Regions from separate parts of the Marinomonas sp. TI.3.20 genome, predicted to be linked through region 1. Evidence: predicted binding sites of a transcription regulator. Region 1 holds the regulator's gene; each other region holds the start of a gene.

The links. The regulator FNR, encoded in region 1, switches genes on or off when oxygen is low (the NO sensors DNR and NnrR bind a similar motif). The targets are predictions, from matches to a motif close to TTGATNTANATCAA.
Region 2: the regulator FNR is predicted to act here: its motif matches at 1,253-1,266, upstream of V6259_RS06585 (YfcC family protein).
Region 3: the regulator FNR is predicted to act here: its motif matches at 3,724-3,737, upstream of V6259_RS07110 (histone deacetylase family protein).

What each region holds. Positions count from the first base shown of each region.
Region 1 covers NZ_JBAKAS010000006.1:167,078-173,047, forward strand. The annotation lists gene V6259_RS08630 (SprT family zinc-dependent metalloprotease) at 1-431, shown strand, start outside; gene ttcA (tRNA 2-thiocytidine(32) synthetase TtcA) at 525-1,361, shown strand; gene V6259_RS08640 (YfaZ family outer membrane protein) at 1,373-1,939, shown strand; gene V6259_RS08645 (adenine phosphoribosyltransferase) at 2,026-2,568, opposite strand; gene fnr (fumarate/nitrate reduction transcriptional regulator Fnr) at 2,588-3,355, opposite strand; gene hemN (oxygen-independent coproporphyrinogen III oxidase) at 3,380-4,750, opposite strand; gene V6259_RS08660 (alpha/beta family hydrolase) at 4,964-5,575, shown strand; gene tusA (sulfurtransferase TusA) at 5,627-5,854, shown strand; gene V6259_RS08670 (CBS domain-containing protein) at 5,937-5,970, opposite strand, start outside.
Region 2 covers NZ_JBAKAS010000004.1:180,993-186,962, reverse strand. The annotation lists gene adhP (alcohol dehydrogenase AdhP) at 1-844, opposite strand, end outside; gene V6259_RS06585 (YfcC family protein) at 1,446-2,852, shown strand; gene V6259_RS06580 (arginine deiminase) at 2,944-4,185, shown strand; gene argF (ornithine carbamoyltransferase) at 4,324-5,325, shown strand; gene arcC (carbamate kinase) at 5,337-5,970, shown strand, end outside.
Region 3 covers NZ_JBAKAS010000005.1:42,242-48,211, reverse strand. The annotation lists gene V6259_RS07125 (porin) at 1-280, shown strand, start outside; gene V6259_RS07120 (hypothetical protein) at 716-1,114, shown strand; gene V6259_RS07115 (bifunctional acetate--CoA ligase family protein/GNAT family N-acetyltransferase) at 1,232-3,631, opposite strand; gene V6259_RS07110 (histone deacetylase family protein) at 3,806-4,729, shown strand; gene V6259_RS07105 (cache domain-containing protein) at 4,995-5,970, shown strand, end outside.

The sequences.
Region 1 (5,970 bases):
CGCTTTTTTTTGGGAAGCACTTTGATCATCCTACTTCGAACTTTAAGCAGAAAGGGAAGGCGGCAGGCACTGCTCACTTACATAAAAATGAATTGAGGTTTAATTATTTTATGTATCAGCAAGATGAGAGCTTGTTTATCGAGACAGTAGTCCCTCATGAAGTTGCCCATATTATTGTGTATCAAATTTACGGTAATAAGGTAAGGCCCCATGGTAAAGAATGGCAGGCCGTTATGAAGAAAATTTATCACCTTGAACCTAATAGAACACACAACTTTGACATCCCTCTGCCTAAGCAATCGTACACCTATCAATGTCAATGTCAGCAGCACGTATTCACCATACGAAGGCACAATAACGCACAAAAGGGCACTCAATATATCTGTAAGCTTTGTCGTTCATCGCTTTCTTTTTTAGCGCAGCATTCTTAATAAGCGAATCGTTAAGAGAGAGTGCTCATTTTTTGATGCGGGTTCGCGGTCAGTATAGTAAGATAGCCGCATTTCGTTTACAGCGTGTGTATCATGGATCTAACTAACAAACCTAAAGAAAAACTGGAGCTTAATAAACTCCACAAACGGTTACGACGACTCACTGGCCAAGCAATTGCCGACTTCAATATGATTGAAGAGGGTGATAAAGTGATGGTGTGTTTATCAGGAGGGAAGGATTCTTATACAATGCTTGAAATCCTTCGTAACCTGCAAGCTAGCGCTCCAATTAGTTTTGAAATTGTAGCGGTTAATTTAGATCAGAAACAACCCGGATTTCCTGAACATATATTGCCTGCGTATTTAGAAGAGCAGGGTGTCGATTTTCATATTTTAGAACGTGATACTTACAGTATTGTTAAAGAAATCGTTCCAGAAGGGAAAACCACGTGTGGCTTATGTTCACGTTTAAGAAGGGGCTCTCTTTATGGTTTCGCAGAAGAAATTGGAGCTACCAAAATAGCACTTGGTCACCATAGAGATGACATATTAGAAACGCTTTTTTTAAACATGTTTTTTGGTGGTAAGTTGAAGTCTATGCCACCTAAGCTATTAAGCGATGATGGCAAGCATGTCGTTATTCGCCCTCTAGCTTACTGCAAAGAGAAAGATATTGAGGCGTTTTCTATCGCTAAATCGTATCCGATTATTCCTTGTAACTTATGTGGTTCCCAAAAGAATCTTCAAAGACAAGTAGTAAAGGATATGCTTCAGCAGTGGGATAGAGATTATCCAGGTAGGACGGATATTATGTTTACTGCTATGCAGAATGTCGTTCCTTCGCATCTTGCTGATAACGAATTATTTAATTTTAAAGATTTAAAGCAATCTGAAGATGCTTTTAACAAGTTAAACATTGTATCAATATAGGATTAGTGCAAATGAATCTAACAAATAAAGCCTTACTGCTTACCGCAGGTATTTTGAGTTCATCCATGGTTTTTGCTTCTACTGCGGGTGTAAGTTTGACTAATGATTTAGTGAAAGCGGACGTTGCTATTGATGCCGGCCCTTTTTCTATTAGTGGTGGTGGTACTCATGATGCTGATAATGAAACTTCTTCAGCTTATGTTGGTATCAATATTCAAGATTCAGACACGAGTGGCCCTTTGCAAATTGGGTTGGGTGTTCGCATCTATGCTCTTGATAACAATATGCAAGGGAAAAATGATGAGATTGCCGTTGCTACGGCATTGGGTGGCTGGTACCGCTACACATTCCCTATGGCAAACCGTTTAAGTTTTTACGCTTCTGGTTACTATGCGCCAACGGTGTTGTCTGTATCACGATTGGATCACATGTACACATATGATGTCCGTGGCGAATACATGACCACACAAAATACCCGAGCTTATATTGGTTACGGCAGTACTGTGTCGGTTTATACAAATGGCGAGCGTCGCGAAACAAGTGATGGCCTAAGTATCGGTGCTTCTGTTGCTTTCTAAGTGAGTAGTTTGATATAAAAAAGGTGGCCATCTTGGCCACCTTTTTTATTAACTAAATTTTATCTTGTATAAGGGCTAATTAGCCTTTATTCACCGGAAAAAGCGCATAAGCTAAAAATAGATAGATCGTTATCCTGTAGTTTCTGGCTGCCACCAAGGTCGGGTAAATCAATAATAGCGGCAACTTCTTTAATATTCGCACCTTGACTGGTCAGTAACGCAACCGCTGCAAGCAATGTTCCACCGGTAGCAATTAAGTCATCAAACAATAACACTTGATCACCTGCTTTTACCGAATTTTCTTGAATCTCAAGCTCAGCAGAGCCGTACTCCAAATCATAGGATTGTGAAATGGTCTTGCCAGGCAATTTGCCTTTCTTACGGATCAAGATCAATGGTTTTTGTAATTCATAAGCCAAGACAGCCGCGATTAAAAAGCCACGCGCATCAATGCAGGCAATATGAGTAATATCGCTGCCAATATAACGGTGCACGTAGGCATCAACTACCATCCGCATACCTTTAGGATCACTAAAAATTGGGGTGATGTCGCGAAAGCTGATACCGGCTTTAGGCCAGTCTTCAACGGTACGAATTAATGACTTGACGTAAAAATCATCGTAAAGCATAGGATAAAAGAGCCTTTTTCTATTTGTTCAAATCGGCGAGTCTAGCACAATCATCCGCTATCCCCACTAACTTTTGTATTTCCGCAAGATCAGTAATGGTTATCTCTTTACCATCCACTTCAATCAGCTTGTTCTTTTGAAAGCGGGTTATCACACGGCTAACGGTTTCAACGGCAAGGCCCAAATAATTGCCAACTTCTCCACGGGACATTGCTAAACGAAAAGAAATAGCAGAATAACCGCGTTTTTTGAAACGACTAGAAAGGTTCAAAAGGAATGAAGCGACTTTTTCATCTGCATTCTTTTTACCTAGTAAAACCATCATTTGTTGGTCTTCACTGATTTTTCGGCTCATTATTCTAAAAAGCTGATGCCTTAAAGAGGGGATTTGTGCGGTTAAGTTTTCTAGGTGGCTAAATGGAATTTCACAGACTGTGGTTGTTTCTAACGCTTTGGCGGTAATAGGGTAAGTATCGTTATCAATGCCACTCAAACCAACCAGCTCACTCGGACAATAAAAGCCTGTGATTTGCTCTTCACCTGAAGAGGTAATATTGAATGTTTTGAGCGTTCCTGTTCGAACGGCAAAGACAGAGTCAAAGGTTTGACCTTGATGAAAGAGAATTTCCCCTTTCTTTAATGGACGCTTCCTTTCAATAATTTGATCCAATCTGTTTATATCTTCATCAGCTAATGCGATGGGTAAACACAATGCACTTAAGCTGCAATTCTGGCATTGAGATGTTAGCTTACTGGTGAACCTTGATTGGGCGTGTACGATTGACATAAAGATCTCCCTGACTTCGATTTATTAGATTACCCTAGAGTACTTTACTGCGCTGCCTAGATACTTATCAAATACCATGCAAACACAGCGAATTAGCAAGCGTCCACGCTCTGTTACTCTAATGATAGTATGTTCTTCAATCTGTTCAATTTCAACAATACCATCTTCTTCTAACGCTCTTAATTGCTGTATTTCATCATGAAAATAGTTGTTGAAGTGGATAGCGTGTTTTTGTTCAATGGTTCTACTATCGAGTTCAAATTGGCTAATTAATGCCATAATGGTGTGATGACGAATTAGATCATCTTCATTGCTAATATACCCTTTCATAATGGCCAATTGACCATTTTCGATGCTGTTTTGATAAAGCGATAAATCCGTATGATTTTGGATGTATACACCTTTCAGATGACTAATCGCGGACACGCCAAAGGCGATGAGATCGGTTTCAGCGTGGGTAGTATACCCTTGGAAATTTCTTTGCAATTCACCTTTTTCTTGCGCTATTTTTAAGCTATCAGTAGGTTTTGCAAAATGATCCATTCCAATATATTCATAGCCAGCTTGGGTTAATAATTCTATAGACAGTTTCAATAAATTCAATTTACCTTCTGGTGAAGGGAGATCACTGTCTAATATTCGACGCTGAGCTCTGAAGCGTTCAGGTAAATGTGCGTAGTTGAAAACTGAAATACGATCAGGGTTCAGTTCGATGACTTTTTCTAGCGTACTCTTAAAACCGTAAATAGTTTGTTTAGGAAGTCCATATATAAGGTCAAAGTTAACGGATAAGACCCCTAGGTCTCGAGCGTCATTGAGTAAATCTCGAACCATTTCTACAGGTTGTACTCGGTGTATTGCTTTTTGTACTTCATTGTCGAAGTCTTGCACTCCAATACTGATGCGATTAATGCCATTTTCGACTAGTAGTTTCATTTTGGAATGGCTGATTTCTCTTGGGTCTATTTCAATGCTGTAATCTTGGCTGCCATCTTGAACTAAGTTGAAATGATGGTTTATGGCAGAAAATAAGTGTTTCAACTGTTCGTCGGACAAAAAGGTAGGAGTGCCTCCACCAAAGTGAAGTTGAGTCACTGGACGATTTTTATCAAGCATTAGGCTTCTTAAACGCATTTCTTCTTCAAGTAACTCAACGTACTCGGCGCCTTTATCGTATTGTTTTGTGACGACCTTATTGCAAGCGCAGTAGTAACAAAGATGCGCACAAAACGGAATATGAAAATACAAGCTAATAGGAGCATGGCTTGGTGATAGCATTTTATCAATCAAGGCTATTTTACTAATGTTAGCATCAAACTGTGGGGCGGTTGGATAAGAGGTATAACGAGGCCCAGATAAATTGTATTTGGTAATGAGAGGTTGATCCCAAATCATGATTTCTTCCTATTAAAATTTCTAATACGAAGTTTACTCTGAGACTTACAGCCGCCTCATGATATAAGTCAACGTTTTTGATAGCGTAAGGGATGCTTCTCCCATATATTAAGAATTTCGGCACTGCAATCTCTTTAGTATATTTACTTCTAAGGTCTTGATGATTCTGCTTAAATACCATTCTTTAATTAACCGTTAATGCTAGGTTGTTTTATGACGAGTTCCCTTGTTTCAAAAATACCTATTTATCTTGCACATGGTGCAGGAGCGGGTCATCAGTCGAGTGGTTTTTTAAAGGTTTTCAGTGAAATGACCCTTGATAAGCATGGTAGATCTGTCGTCCCTGTTACCTTTAAATATATGACAGAACAGGAATCTAGTGGTAAAAAACGTCCACCGCCTCGCTTCAAAACGTTAGTACCTGAATTCATTGAAGCCATAAAATTTGAAGAATCCGTCATTGTGGCGGGTAAATCCATGGGGGGAAGAGTCGCGACTCAGCTTTCTCATCAAGAAAATGTTCGTGCAATAATTTGTTTTGGGTTTCCTTTTTACCCATCAGGAAAACCTGAAAAGCATAGGCTGTCCTTTTTGGAAGGCGTTGTGGCTCCCTGTTTGATCATACAAGGCACGAGAGACTCACTGGGAAAGCCTGATTGGGTAAACAATCAAACTCTAAATGAGCACATTGAGGTGCATTGGATTGAGGGTGCGGATCATGATTTTAAAACTTTAAAAAAACAAAATTTAAAGACGGAAGATGTGATTGAAAATATTTCAAATGTAGTGGAAGACTGGCTTCAGCGTCATGGGTTAGCGAGTTAATTCTGATTGATTTATAATGATTATAATTATTCATTCAAAGGTGTTTTAGCCATGAGTCACCAACTAGAGTTAGATACAGCTGGGCTGTTGTGCCCAGAACCTGTCATGATGCTGCATGTGGAAATACGAAAAATGGCATCGAAAGAGGTGCTTAAGGTTATTGCGACAGATCCATCAACGGCAAGAGACATTCCTAAATTTTGCAATTTTTTAGGCCATTCTCTAGTCGATCAGACTCAAGAAAATGGCTTTTTCTATTACTGGATTCAAAAAAAATAAAGTAAAAAAAGCCCCATCTCTCAACATAGAAAGATAGGGCTTTCGTTTTCAGTCAGTAGAGAGCGCCTTATGGCGCAAAAAACTACGCTACCTGTAATTTACTTGCTGAGTGTGCT
Region 2 (5,970 bases), on a different contig from region 1:
TAGCAACAACGTCGAATAATGGGGTTGGAAACTCGCCCGGTGGCAGTCCAACGAGAGCGCAGGTTCCACGTTTTCGAGTCATAGCCACCCCTTGGTTAAAGGCGATTAATGACGGTGCGGTAATCAATACGCCATGTGCGCCACCGTTTGTTGCTTTAATAACGGCTTCTACCGCGCCAGGTTGCTTCGCATTCACCACGGCATCAGCACCGAGTTTAGTGGCGTGCGCAAGTTTACGATCGTCTATATCAACCGCACAGACACGAAGACCTAATGCTTTGGCGTACTGAACGCCGAGATGGCCTAGCCCACCAATACCTGAAATAGCAATCCATTGACCAGGTCGTGCCCCAGTTTCTTTGATGCCTTTATAAGTAGTAACGCCAGCACAAATGATTGGCGCCGCTTCTACGGCGGAAAGTCCATTAGGGATATGGGCCACATAATTAGGATCAGCAACAATGTATTCTGCGAAGCCGCCATTTTTTGTGTAGCCGCCGAACTCAGCTTCGCCACAAACAGTTTCCCATGCCGCTAGACAATGTTCGCAATGACCACAGGCAGAATAGAGCCAAGGAACACCGACACGATCGCCTTCTTTCACCGCAGTAACACCATCACCTAATGCCACCACAATACCAATCCCTTCATGGCCAGGAATAAAAGGAGGAGTGGGCTTTAATGGCCAGTCACCATGCGCAGCGTGTAAGTCGGTGTGACAAACACCACAGGCCTCAGTTTTAACGAGAATCTGACCAGGGCCTATGGTTGGAATATCGAGTTCTTTTAGTACCAATTTTTGACCAAACGCTTCAACGACGGCCGCTTGCATTTTTTTACTCATGAGAGACTCCAGTGATTGATTGCAAATGAAAAGTTATTCATAACCACAAAAATGAAAATGAGAGTGCTGTCTCAACTCGTCAATTCCTATCATTCAAAAACAATAAAACATTAGTCTTACCAAAAGGTGATGTCGGTGCGTTGCCGTACAGACTAGGGCCACAAAATTTCCTACGGTACTGGGTAAATAAAGGGATCTTATAAGTAGGGAATAAAAACTTTTTAGGCTGAATGAAAAGATGTTGTATTTCAGTTGGTTAAGGTGATGTTTTCTTTTTTACTAAGTTATATCACTATCTTTTTTATCAAGGTTGCACCTGTTTATTTAATTCTGTTTTTTAATATTAATCCGACTGATTTCTTTGGCTTTTCGACGAAAGGAATAAATACAAAAGTAATGGTTAGTTTCCTGACATAGAACAAAACATTCATTCACGAAATCATTACATAATAGGCCGTTTCTTATATTTCGTTTTCTACTAGTGAAAACTTTAAATTTAACGATATTTGTACCTGAGTTCTTTAGGTGGTTTTCAAATGGATGTTTTTAAAAATTAAAAGTTTAAAAATAAAAACTTCTTTGTCTGGAAAGGATATCAAAAATGACGTTTAAATTTCCAAGCGCTTACACCATTCTCTTTTTGTTAATAGTGTTAGTCGCTGCTGGTACTTGGGTTGTTCCCGCCGGTAAATATGATCGTGTACAAAGTGTGGCATTAGGAAAAGAAGTACCTGTTCCTGGTACTTATAAGCATGTTGAGTCAAACCCTCAAGGTGTGGTTGCTGTATTTCTTGCGCCTATTGCTGGATTTTATGATCCAGACAGTTATGAGGCTGCCGCGATTGATGTCGCGTTGTTCGTGTTAATTATAGGTGGTTTTTTAGGCGTAGTTACCAAAACGGGAGCGATTGATACCGGTATTTCTCGCGCTATGGTGAAACTTAAAGGCCATGAAAAATGGATGATACCCATTCTAATGGCTTTATTTGCACTTGGCGGAAGCACCTATGGCATGGCGGAAGAGTCACTTGCATTCTATGCGTTGCTTATTCCCGTGATGATCGCAGCAGGGTATGACTCTGTGGTTGCTGTGGCGGTTATTTTACTGGGTGCTGGCATTGGTTGTTTAGGCTCAACGATCAACCCGTTTGCTACTGTTATTGCTGCGAATGCGGCTGATATTCCTTTTACACAAGGCATAGGATTGCGGTTTTTCATTTTACTGAGTGGCTGGTTAGCGTGTGTTATTTATGTAATGCGTTACGCCGCTAGGGTTAAGAAAGATCCTTCTCTCTCTATCGTTGCAGATCATCGCGCAGAGATTGAGCAGCAATTTATGACAGAAGCCCATAGCGATACAACTTCTATTTTGACCTTGTCACAGAAAATCGTATTAGTGATTTTTGCTTTGACATTTGCTGTGATGATTTGGGGTGTATCAAGTCAAGGCTGGTGGATGGCGAAGATGGGGGCGCTGTTTATTGCTTCTGCTATTTTAATTGGTTTTGTGACCAGAATGGGGGAGAAAAATTTCACGGATGTCTTTATCAATGGCGCTCGTGACCTATTAGGTGTGGCTATTATTATCGGCATTGCTCGTGGCATTGTGGTGGTTATGAATGCTGGTCATATGACCGATACTATTTTGCATTTAGGTGAGCAAGCCCTAAGTGGCTTGCCCAACGTGGTGTTTATTAATGCCATGTTTGGCATTGAAGTTCTCATGTCGTTTTTTGTTCCTTCATCATCAGGGTTAGCGGTACTAAGTATGCCAATTATGGCGCCACTAGCGGATTTTTCTGGTGTGGGTCGAGAGTTAGTAGTAACCGCTTTTCAGTCTGCAAATGGTTTAGTTGATTTGTTTAATCCTACTTTTGCCGTGGTAATGGGGGCCTTGGCCATTGGCAAAGTGCCTTATGAAAGATGGTTGCGTTTTATTTGGCCGCTATTGTTAATTCTGTGTGTGCTCATCATGGGCTCTCTCAGTATTGTCGCACTCAGTTCATAAATAATGGTGTATTCGTACCTTGTATGGGCCTTTATTTATAGCATTTCTACTGCTTCACAGGCCTTTTTACTCAATATAAAAGGACAGAAAGATGATTGAGTTTGGTGTTCATTCTGAAATCGGTAAGTTGCGTAAAGTGATTGTTTGTCGGCCGGGCCTTGCCCATTCTCGTCTTACTCCTGCCAATGCGGCTGAACTGTTGTATGACGATGTTTTGTGGGTACAACAGGCTCGTACAGACCACATGGACTTTTGCATGAAGATGGAAAGTCGTGGTGTACAAGTGCTTGAATTTGGTCAATTACTAAAAGAGACACTGCACAATAAAAAAGCGCGCGCTTGGATTCTAGACCGTCGAATTGACGAAAATCAAGTTGGCGTGGGCATGTTAAATGAATTGCGAAGCTGGCTAGAAGGTATGTCAGACGAACAATTGGCGATTTTCTTGATTGGTGGTATTTCGGTCCACGATTTACCGTTCAAACCTCATGGCATGTTTGGAAATTATTTAGGCGGTGATGGCTTTGTTATTCCTCCATTACCGAATACTCAATTTACTCGAGATAACAGCAGCTGGATTTACAATGGCGTCACTGTGAACCCAATGTATTGGCCAGCACGTCGCCCTGAAACCTTATTGGTTACCGCTATTTATCAGTTTCATCCTGAGTTTGCTCCGGCCTTTAATAATGGTGATTTCAAAATCTGGTGGGGTAACCCAGATGAAGATCATGGTCCAGCAACTGCCGAAGGGGGCGATGTGATGCCACTAGGCAATGGTAACGTGTTGATTGGTATGGGAGAACGTACTTCACCTCAAGCAGTAGGGCAAATTGCGCAACGTCTTTTCGAGCAGGGAGCCGCTACGCGAGTAGTTGCTTGTCAAATGCCTCGTTCTCGATCAGCAATGCATTTGGATACTGTGTTTAGTCAATGTGACCGAGACGTCGCGACGGCTTTTGTTGATGTCTGTGATGAAATTCAATGTTACAGCCTAAGACCGGGTGACAATGCCGAGCATATTGATTTTCGTAAAGAAGATAAGCACTTGTTTGATATCGCAGCCGACTGTGTCGGCGTCAAAAAGCTGAATATAGTGCAAACAGGTGGTGACAGTTACCAGAAAGAACGTGAGCAGTGGGACGATGGTAATAACGTGGTTGCACTAGAGCCGGGTGTGGTGGTTGCTTATGATCGTAATACTTATACCAATACCTTGTTACGAAAAGCGGGTGTGGAAGTTATTACGATCAGCAGTGCAGAACTAGGCCGAGGTCGTGGTGGTGGCCATTGTATGACATGCCCTGTATGGCGTGATCCGGTTGAGTCTTAAGTTTTACATTCAAGTGGTAAGTGTTATTAGGTTTTAAAATGCATTTTACCCACATGAAATATTGGCTGAATTCAGTTTTTTGAATTTAGCCAATTTTCGTTCAAATTATTGGTATATCAATAGGCAAGGAATTTTTCGATGTCATTCAATTTACGTAATAAAAACTTTCTTAAGTTATTAGATTTTAGCCAGCGGGATGTTAATTTTTTATTAGATTTGGCACGAGACCTTAAGCGAGCTAAATATACGGGTATGGAAAAACAGGGTTTGAAGGGTAAAAACATTTGCCTTATTTTTGAAAAATCCTCTACGCGTACTCTATGTGCATTTGAAGTGGCTTCTTTTGATCAGGGGGCTCAAGTTACTTATTTAGGACCTTCTGGTTCACAAATCGGCAAAAAAGAATCCATGAAAGACACGGCTCGAGTATTAGGTCGCATGTACGATGCCATTGAGTACCGTGGCTATGGCCAAGACATTGTGGAAGAGCTGGCTAAATACGCTGGAGTTCCTGTTTTTAATGGATTGACTGATGAGTTTCATCCCACTCAGATGCTTGCTGACTTGTTAACCATGCAAGAGCACAGCCGTAAACCATTATGCGATGTTAGTTACGCATTTGTTGGTGATGCTCATTCCAATATGGGGCATTCATTGATGATTGCTGGCTGTTTAATGGGCATGGATGTGCGCATTGCTGCGCCTAAATCGTTATGGCCAAGTGATGAATATTTGATACCAGCCCGTGAATTGGCAGAGCGTTATGGTGCTAGGTTAACCATTACAGATGACCCAAAAGAAGCCGTGAAAGGTTGTGACTTTATTCACACCGATGTGTGGGTTTCTATGGGTGAACCTGACAGCGTTTGGAAAGAAAGAATTGAGCTATTAACGCCTTTCCGGGTAGACAGCGAGTTGATGAAGGCGACTGGTATGAGCAATACGAAATTTATGCATTGCTTGCCTGCATTTCATAATCGCGACACGGTTATTGGTGAAGAAATGTTTCAAAAATTTGGTGTTTCCGAAATGGAAGTGTCCGATGAAGTATTTGAATCCGTAGCGGGTATTCAATTTGAGCAAGCAGAAAACCGTCTACATACCATTAAAGCCATGCTAGTGGCGACACTGGGTAGCTAAGGAGTAAGGGTATGCGGATTGTAGTCGCTCTCGGTGGTAACGCGTTGCTAAAACGCGGTGAACCTCTCACCGCGCAGGCACAGCGAGCCAATATTAAAATTGCAGCGCAAGCGTTGGCAAAAATAGCGGTTGATAATGAGCTGATTATTACCCACGGAAATGGACCTCAAGTTGGCTTACTTGCGTTGCAAGGCAACGCTTATAAGCCGAAAGAGCTATACCCTCTAGATGTGCTTGGTGCAGAAACAGAAGGCATGATTGGCTACATGATAGAGCAGGAAATGGGTAATTTACTGCCTTCTGAACGGCCGATCGTGACTTTGCTTACAATGGTAGAGGTCGATTCAAAAGACCCTGCTTTTAGCCATCCTGCTAAATTTATAGGTCCTGTTTACGACGAAGACGAAGCCCAAAAAATAGCCAAAGAAAATAATTGGTTTATTAAGCCTGATGGCGATAAATGGCGCCGCGTCGTACCGTCACCTTTGCCCAAACGTATTTTTGAAATTCGTCCCATTCGTTGGTTGTTAGAAAAAAACACCATTGTTATTGCCAGTGGCGGCGGTGGTATTCCAACCATGTTTGATGAGGCTCATCATCTTCAAGGTGTTGAAGCGGTGATCGATAAAGATCTATCCAGTGAAT
Region 3 (5,970 bases), on a different contig from region 1:
AGTAAACAGTAATACATCAATGAATTCCTATGATTTAGTAGGCGCTTACAATATTAATCAATACCGTCTATACACAGGCTATGGTTTGCAGAAAACGAATGCTGACGGATCCTCTTCTCAAAATAGTGTAAAATCTTACAAACTTGGTCTTGAATACAACATTACACCTAACGCCTTAACTTGGGTTGAATATCGCCATAATAATGCTGATGGCACTTACGATGGTGCAGCTGGCTATGCTAAAAACGAAGTGGCTTTAAGTGGCGAATACGATTTCTAAGATTGCTGACTTAAGCAGATTTTAAATTTCTTATTGATGATGTTACAAATAAAAAAGGCGAGATAATTTTATCTCGCCTTTTTTTCGTTATTGTCCAGACCCGAAATAGGTTCACACCTAGGAGACTGTTCTTTCCTGAAATATTGAACTTAAAAATCCCTCACTACTGCTAACCACGCCATCAAATAGCTGGATGTATTCTGATACATGCCATCCATGAGTGTTTTTTTCAAGCCGTCACATTATCTAAGCGAACAGTTTTTGTGGGCTGCAGGCTATTAAGAAAAGGCCTTTAAAGGGCATTGTTAATTATTATGCTCATTTGTATTGAAATCGTAAGGAAATGTCATAAAATATGCTTATGATTAATAAGTATACAGATGTTTACCCTCTGCATCTGATTTTTCTAAAGAGGGCATTTTCTTGGAGATCACTATGAGACGATATTTAGTAGCAATGAGTGTGGCTTTCTGCGCATTATTAACCAGTCTTAATGCACTGGCTAGTAATCCAGGGCAAAGTGCGGCGAGCTGCTTGGATGCTTCTACCAATTCAAAAAGTTCGCACAATCTTATCTTTAAAAATCGGTGTGGTTATCAAATCTTTGTGGTTTGGTGTGGAGATCTGAAGTACAGCAAAAAAGAATGTGGTGATGGCCCTAAAAATACCTATTACACACAGTCTGCTAACATCAAAGCGTATGGTGAAAAAGGAGTAACGTTAGAAAGAGGTGGCTCCTATGAATACGCGTCTTGTAAAGGTAAAATTGGTTTTGGCTCAAAAGGAATAGTGCACTCTGCAAATGATAATGGTCGCTACCGTTGTACTCGCTAATGTCAGATTTATAGTGTCCGTACCGGGCCCTAAAAAGGCATTAGTTCAAACAAACTAAAAAGCTCGATTTTGCCTGAATTTAGGCGTGTCGAGCTTTTTTATGTATTGTGTTTCTTGTTATTTTTTTGAATGCAGTGCGGTGACAAAACCATCTGTTAATTTGAGTGTTGCGATGACTTGGCCAATGTCATCTGGGTCTCTTGTGATAGTGAAGCCTAGATGTTTGCAGAAAGTAATCATGCGTTTATTTTCGGCCAGTACAATACCTTTCATAACACGAATGCCTTTATCAGCAGCGGCTAAAAAAAGCTGTTTCATTAGATAAGAAGCTAACCCTTGTCCTTGAAAAGTATCGTCTAATACGACGGCAAATTCGCAGCTTTGATCATCAAAATTATCAATGTACCGAGATGTGCCTATTAAGTGTTCTTTGCCATCAATCTCTTGTACCGCCATGAACGCCATTTCGCGATCGTAATCGATATGTGACATGGTCGAGAGCATGCGAGGGGTCAGTTCTTCAATGTTTGAAATAAAGCGTAAATAACGCGTTTCTTTTGACATGCCACGGACAAAGTCCGCAATCATTGAAGAGTCTTCAGGACGCACTGGACGAACGGTAATGCTACTGCCATCTCGAAGCGTTAGAGTGCTTACCCATTGACGAGGATAAGGTTGGATCGCTAAATGTTCGTAGCGTCGTACATTTGGGCAAGGAGCAAGAGTTGCAGATACTTCACCGGTCAAACAGTCGTATTTGTCGATGTAGAGTTTACTTAGTTGCAGCGTTTGGCATTCGGGTAACTCACAGGCCAAGCTTGAGATATTCAATAGTAAGGCTTCTATTTGTGGGTAATTCCCAAGTGGTAATAATTGAGAAATAAGATCCCGTGCCAGTAACGTATTCAGCGGTGGTAAGCCGACAACTTCACTTTTTTGCGCAGAGCCCTGATCTGAGCCGCCTAATGCCAAACCAATCGCAGTACCAAAGACAGGATCGCGAAAGATACGCACATGCAATGCGGCGTTAATGACGCTTTGAGATCGATGGAAGTTCGCTAGGCTTAGATGAAATAAAGCCAGAATAGGAGCGAAATCGACAGCATTAAGTTGCTTCTTGTCTTGTCGTAAAAAGGCTTGAAGCTGCATTCTTGCCTGTTCTACATTCACTTGTTCGCTGGCGGCGTTACTGTCAGGCGACTGTTTTGCAAGTCGCTGATTTCTTTGGAATTGTTCTAAGAATTGAAACCCTTCAATGGCGGTTTCTGGGGTGCGAAAAGTGGGGATGCCTGCTTCATTAATACGCGTTCGCATCGTGACAATATCACCACCGCCAAGCAAGCACACCATGATGAGCTTTTTCTGTTTTCGGTGTAGCTCAATAACTTGTTCATAAAACGACGATAGGTCAATTAACGCCGTAGGGCTTAACATGAGTAACACTGCGCCACAGGACTTATTGCTTAGTGCCGTTTGTGCAAGGTCCACGAACACATCGCTGGCACAACTGGCCCACACGGTACTGACAGGACCAATGTGTCCACGGTGATCGACAATTTCTTCCAGTTGTTTGCGTAAGGTTTCTTCAGGCTCCAGCAGCGACAGATTAAGCTCTGCGGCACGTTGTGCGGCTAATTCTCCTGGCCCAGCGCCATTGCCAATGATCATCAAGGCGCCTTCTTTAATGCGTCGGGCATTGGTCATTACAGAAGCGGCACCGATTAAATCGTTTAAGCGACGACCACGCACAGCACCGGTTCGGCTTAACGCCGCATCAAGGACTCGAGGATCAGCACCAAGGTTGTGTTCAGTGACTACTGCGACAGGTTTACTGCGACTGGCAGCGCGCAAGCTGCTAAGGAATCGGGTAGGTTGCCCAACGCTTTGTAAATACATCAAGATGGCTTGGCTTTCAAAATCATTGGATAGAAAGTCGAGTATTTGCGATGGCATCACATCCACTGGCGATCCCATAGCAATGACTTGTGAAAAGCCGATACCTTGCCAGCTTGCCCAATCGACGAGTGCGCTGGCGACTGTGCCAGATTGAGACATTAATGCCAGTCTACCTGGGAGTGGGTGAGTGAGCCCAAGCCAAGCTGAAAACCTTTGTTTGGGTCGACAAATACCAAAACTGTTGGGACCAATAAGGCGAACATTATGTTGTCTTAAGTGTTGCTGAATATCGTTTGACGCCTCGCCGCTCCAAGACAACATCAGCAAAGAATGAATACCCGCTTGTCCACAGGCTGCGATTATTTCACCCATGGGCTGAGTTGTTTTGCCTGCAAGAATCGCTAAATCGTAGCTTTTATCGAGTTCACTGAGTGTAGATAATTGCGTGATCGAAGTGGTGCTGTCTTTCCATTTTGGGGTGACGCCGACTAAAGTGAGGTGATCTTTGAGCTTGCTTAATGAATGCAATAGCGCCATAAGAATGGAGTCATCTGGGTCTTGACCGGTAAGGACGACCACAGAAGAAGGGGCTAAAAGGGGTTGCAAAGCATGTTGAGACACAGAGAATCTCCTTTAAAAGACACGCCCAATTTGGGCAAGTAGATCACACCAGTAGACCATAGTAGGATAGCGTATTTTACATTGAGTATGTTTTGATTTAGCTCAGCGTAAAGTCAATATGTTTAGGCTATAAGTTAATACGTTAAGCTAAAAATAATAACGGACGGAATCAAGATGACAACAGCGTACATTACTCACTATCATTGTGACAAACACAATATGGGCGAGGATCATCCAGAATCACCAAAGCGTTTAGGTGTGATTCATGATCGTTTGATTGCTGGTCAATTGCTCGATTATCTTCGTCATATAGAGGCTGTTCCAGCGACTCTAGAGCAGTTATCCGCTGCTCATGATGCAGATTATGTAAGGTCAATCTTCGCTAAAAATCCAGCACAAGGACATGTCGAAATTGAACCAGAAACGTTACTAATGCCCCACACCTTAGAAGCGGCAACTCATGCCTCTGGTGCCGTAATTCAAGGGGTTGATTTGGTGATGAATGGTAAAATGGATAACGCCTTTTGTGCCGTCAGGCCGCCGGGTCACCATGCTGAAAGTGATCGAGCAATGGGCTTTTGCTTTTTCAATAATATTGCCGTGGGCGCTAAGCATGCGGTACAACATTATGGCTTGAAGCGTGTCGCTATTGTCGATTTTGATGTACATCACGGTAATGGAACAGAAGACATTTTTAAATCAGATACCTCCGTGCTTTACGCGTCTAGTTATCAGCATCCCTTTTATCCTTATGCCGATCCTGGAGCCTCTCATGACAACATTCTTCATATGCCGCTTGATGCTGGTACGGGCAGTGATGTTTTTCGTTCTGTCATAAGCGATACGCTTTTACCTCGATTAGAATTGTTTCAACCTGAGATAATTATGATTTCGGCTGGATTTGACGCGCATAAGTCTGACCCTATGGGGCAGCTTCGTTTAGAAGACGGTGATTTTCAGTGGATAACAGAACAACTTATTGATGTCGCGGATAGGCACTGCCAAGGGCGCATTGTGTCAGTGTTAGAAGGGGGCTATCACTTGGATGCATTAGGGCGATGTGCGTTCAGCCATATTCGAAGTTTGATGAAAATGTAATACCGTTACGAGATTTTTACCTTTTATTACGTCATTTTGGATAAGAAATACCATTAAATAACAAAAAAGTAGAAGTTATCTCCCCGCGCATCAGAAGGGCTATGTTAAAATAGGAATGAAGTGTTTTTAATGACGCTTCCATTATTTAAAAACTGTTTTTTATGGGCTAGGATTACCCATCGAAATCAGTTTTTCCTATTGAGTAGGGCAAACTATGAACCAGGTGTTTTTGGACCTCAGAGTTTGCTGAACTGGTATGTTTTTGATGCGTTATTCTAAATTTAAAAAGCACATGCTAACGCTTTCTCTTGTTAGTTTTATCAGCATGCTTATCTTGCTGCTGGTTATTGTTTGGCATCTTTATAGTTCAATACTCAAAGAACGAAAAATTCTAATTCACTCCCAAGTGGATACCGTCATGAGTCTAATGCAAGAAATGTATCAAGACTCCCTCGACGGTACGCTCACCAAAGAAGAAGCCCAGCATCAGTTTTTAGCGTATGTAGAGAAGCTTAAGTATTCAGGTCATGGTTATTTTTGGGTGCTTAATACCGAAGGGATAATGGTCATGCACCCCTACAATAAGAGTAGCGTGGGTAAGTCCTTAATCAACGCTAAAGACAAAGACGGTAAGTTCTTTGTGCGGTCATTTATATCCACTACCCAGCAGAGCGGTACAGGTTTTGTGTCTTATTATTGGTCAAATCCTGATGACGAGGTGTTAGCCCAAAAACTCAGTTATGTTGCGTTGTTCAAACCATGGGGATGGATTGTGGGTACTGGGCTGTATGTGAGTGATTTGAATCGTGAGATTTTGAGTCAAATATATATTGGCTTGCTCGTCATTATCGGTTTGTTTTCATTAAGTGTTTTTGTCAGTCTACGTCTATCCCGACGGTATATGACAGACCTAAGAAATGTGGCTATTTTCGATCGATTGACGCGTCTTTATCGACGCAGTTATTTGGATGAAATGGGCCCTCGGATGCTAAAAGAAAAACACACAAAACCGCTCTCTGTCATATTTTTTGATATCGATTTATTCAAAAAAGTAAACGACCAATACGGCCATGATTATGGCGATATTGTATTGTCCGCAATCAGCAGCATTATCCAAAAAGAGCTGCTGCCCCACAAAGACGTGTTTCGTTATGGGGGAGAAGAAATTATAGCCTTGCTGTATGCCTCTGAAGAAGAGAGTCGAATGTTTGCAGAGAAAGTAAGGCGTGCTACTGCTGAGC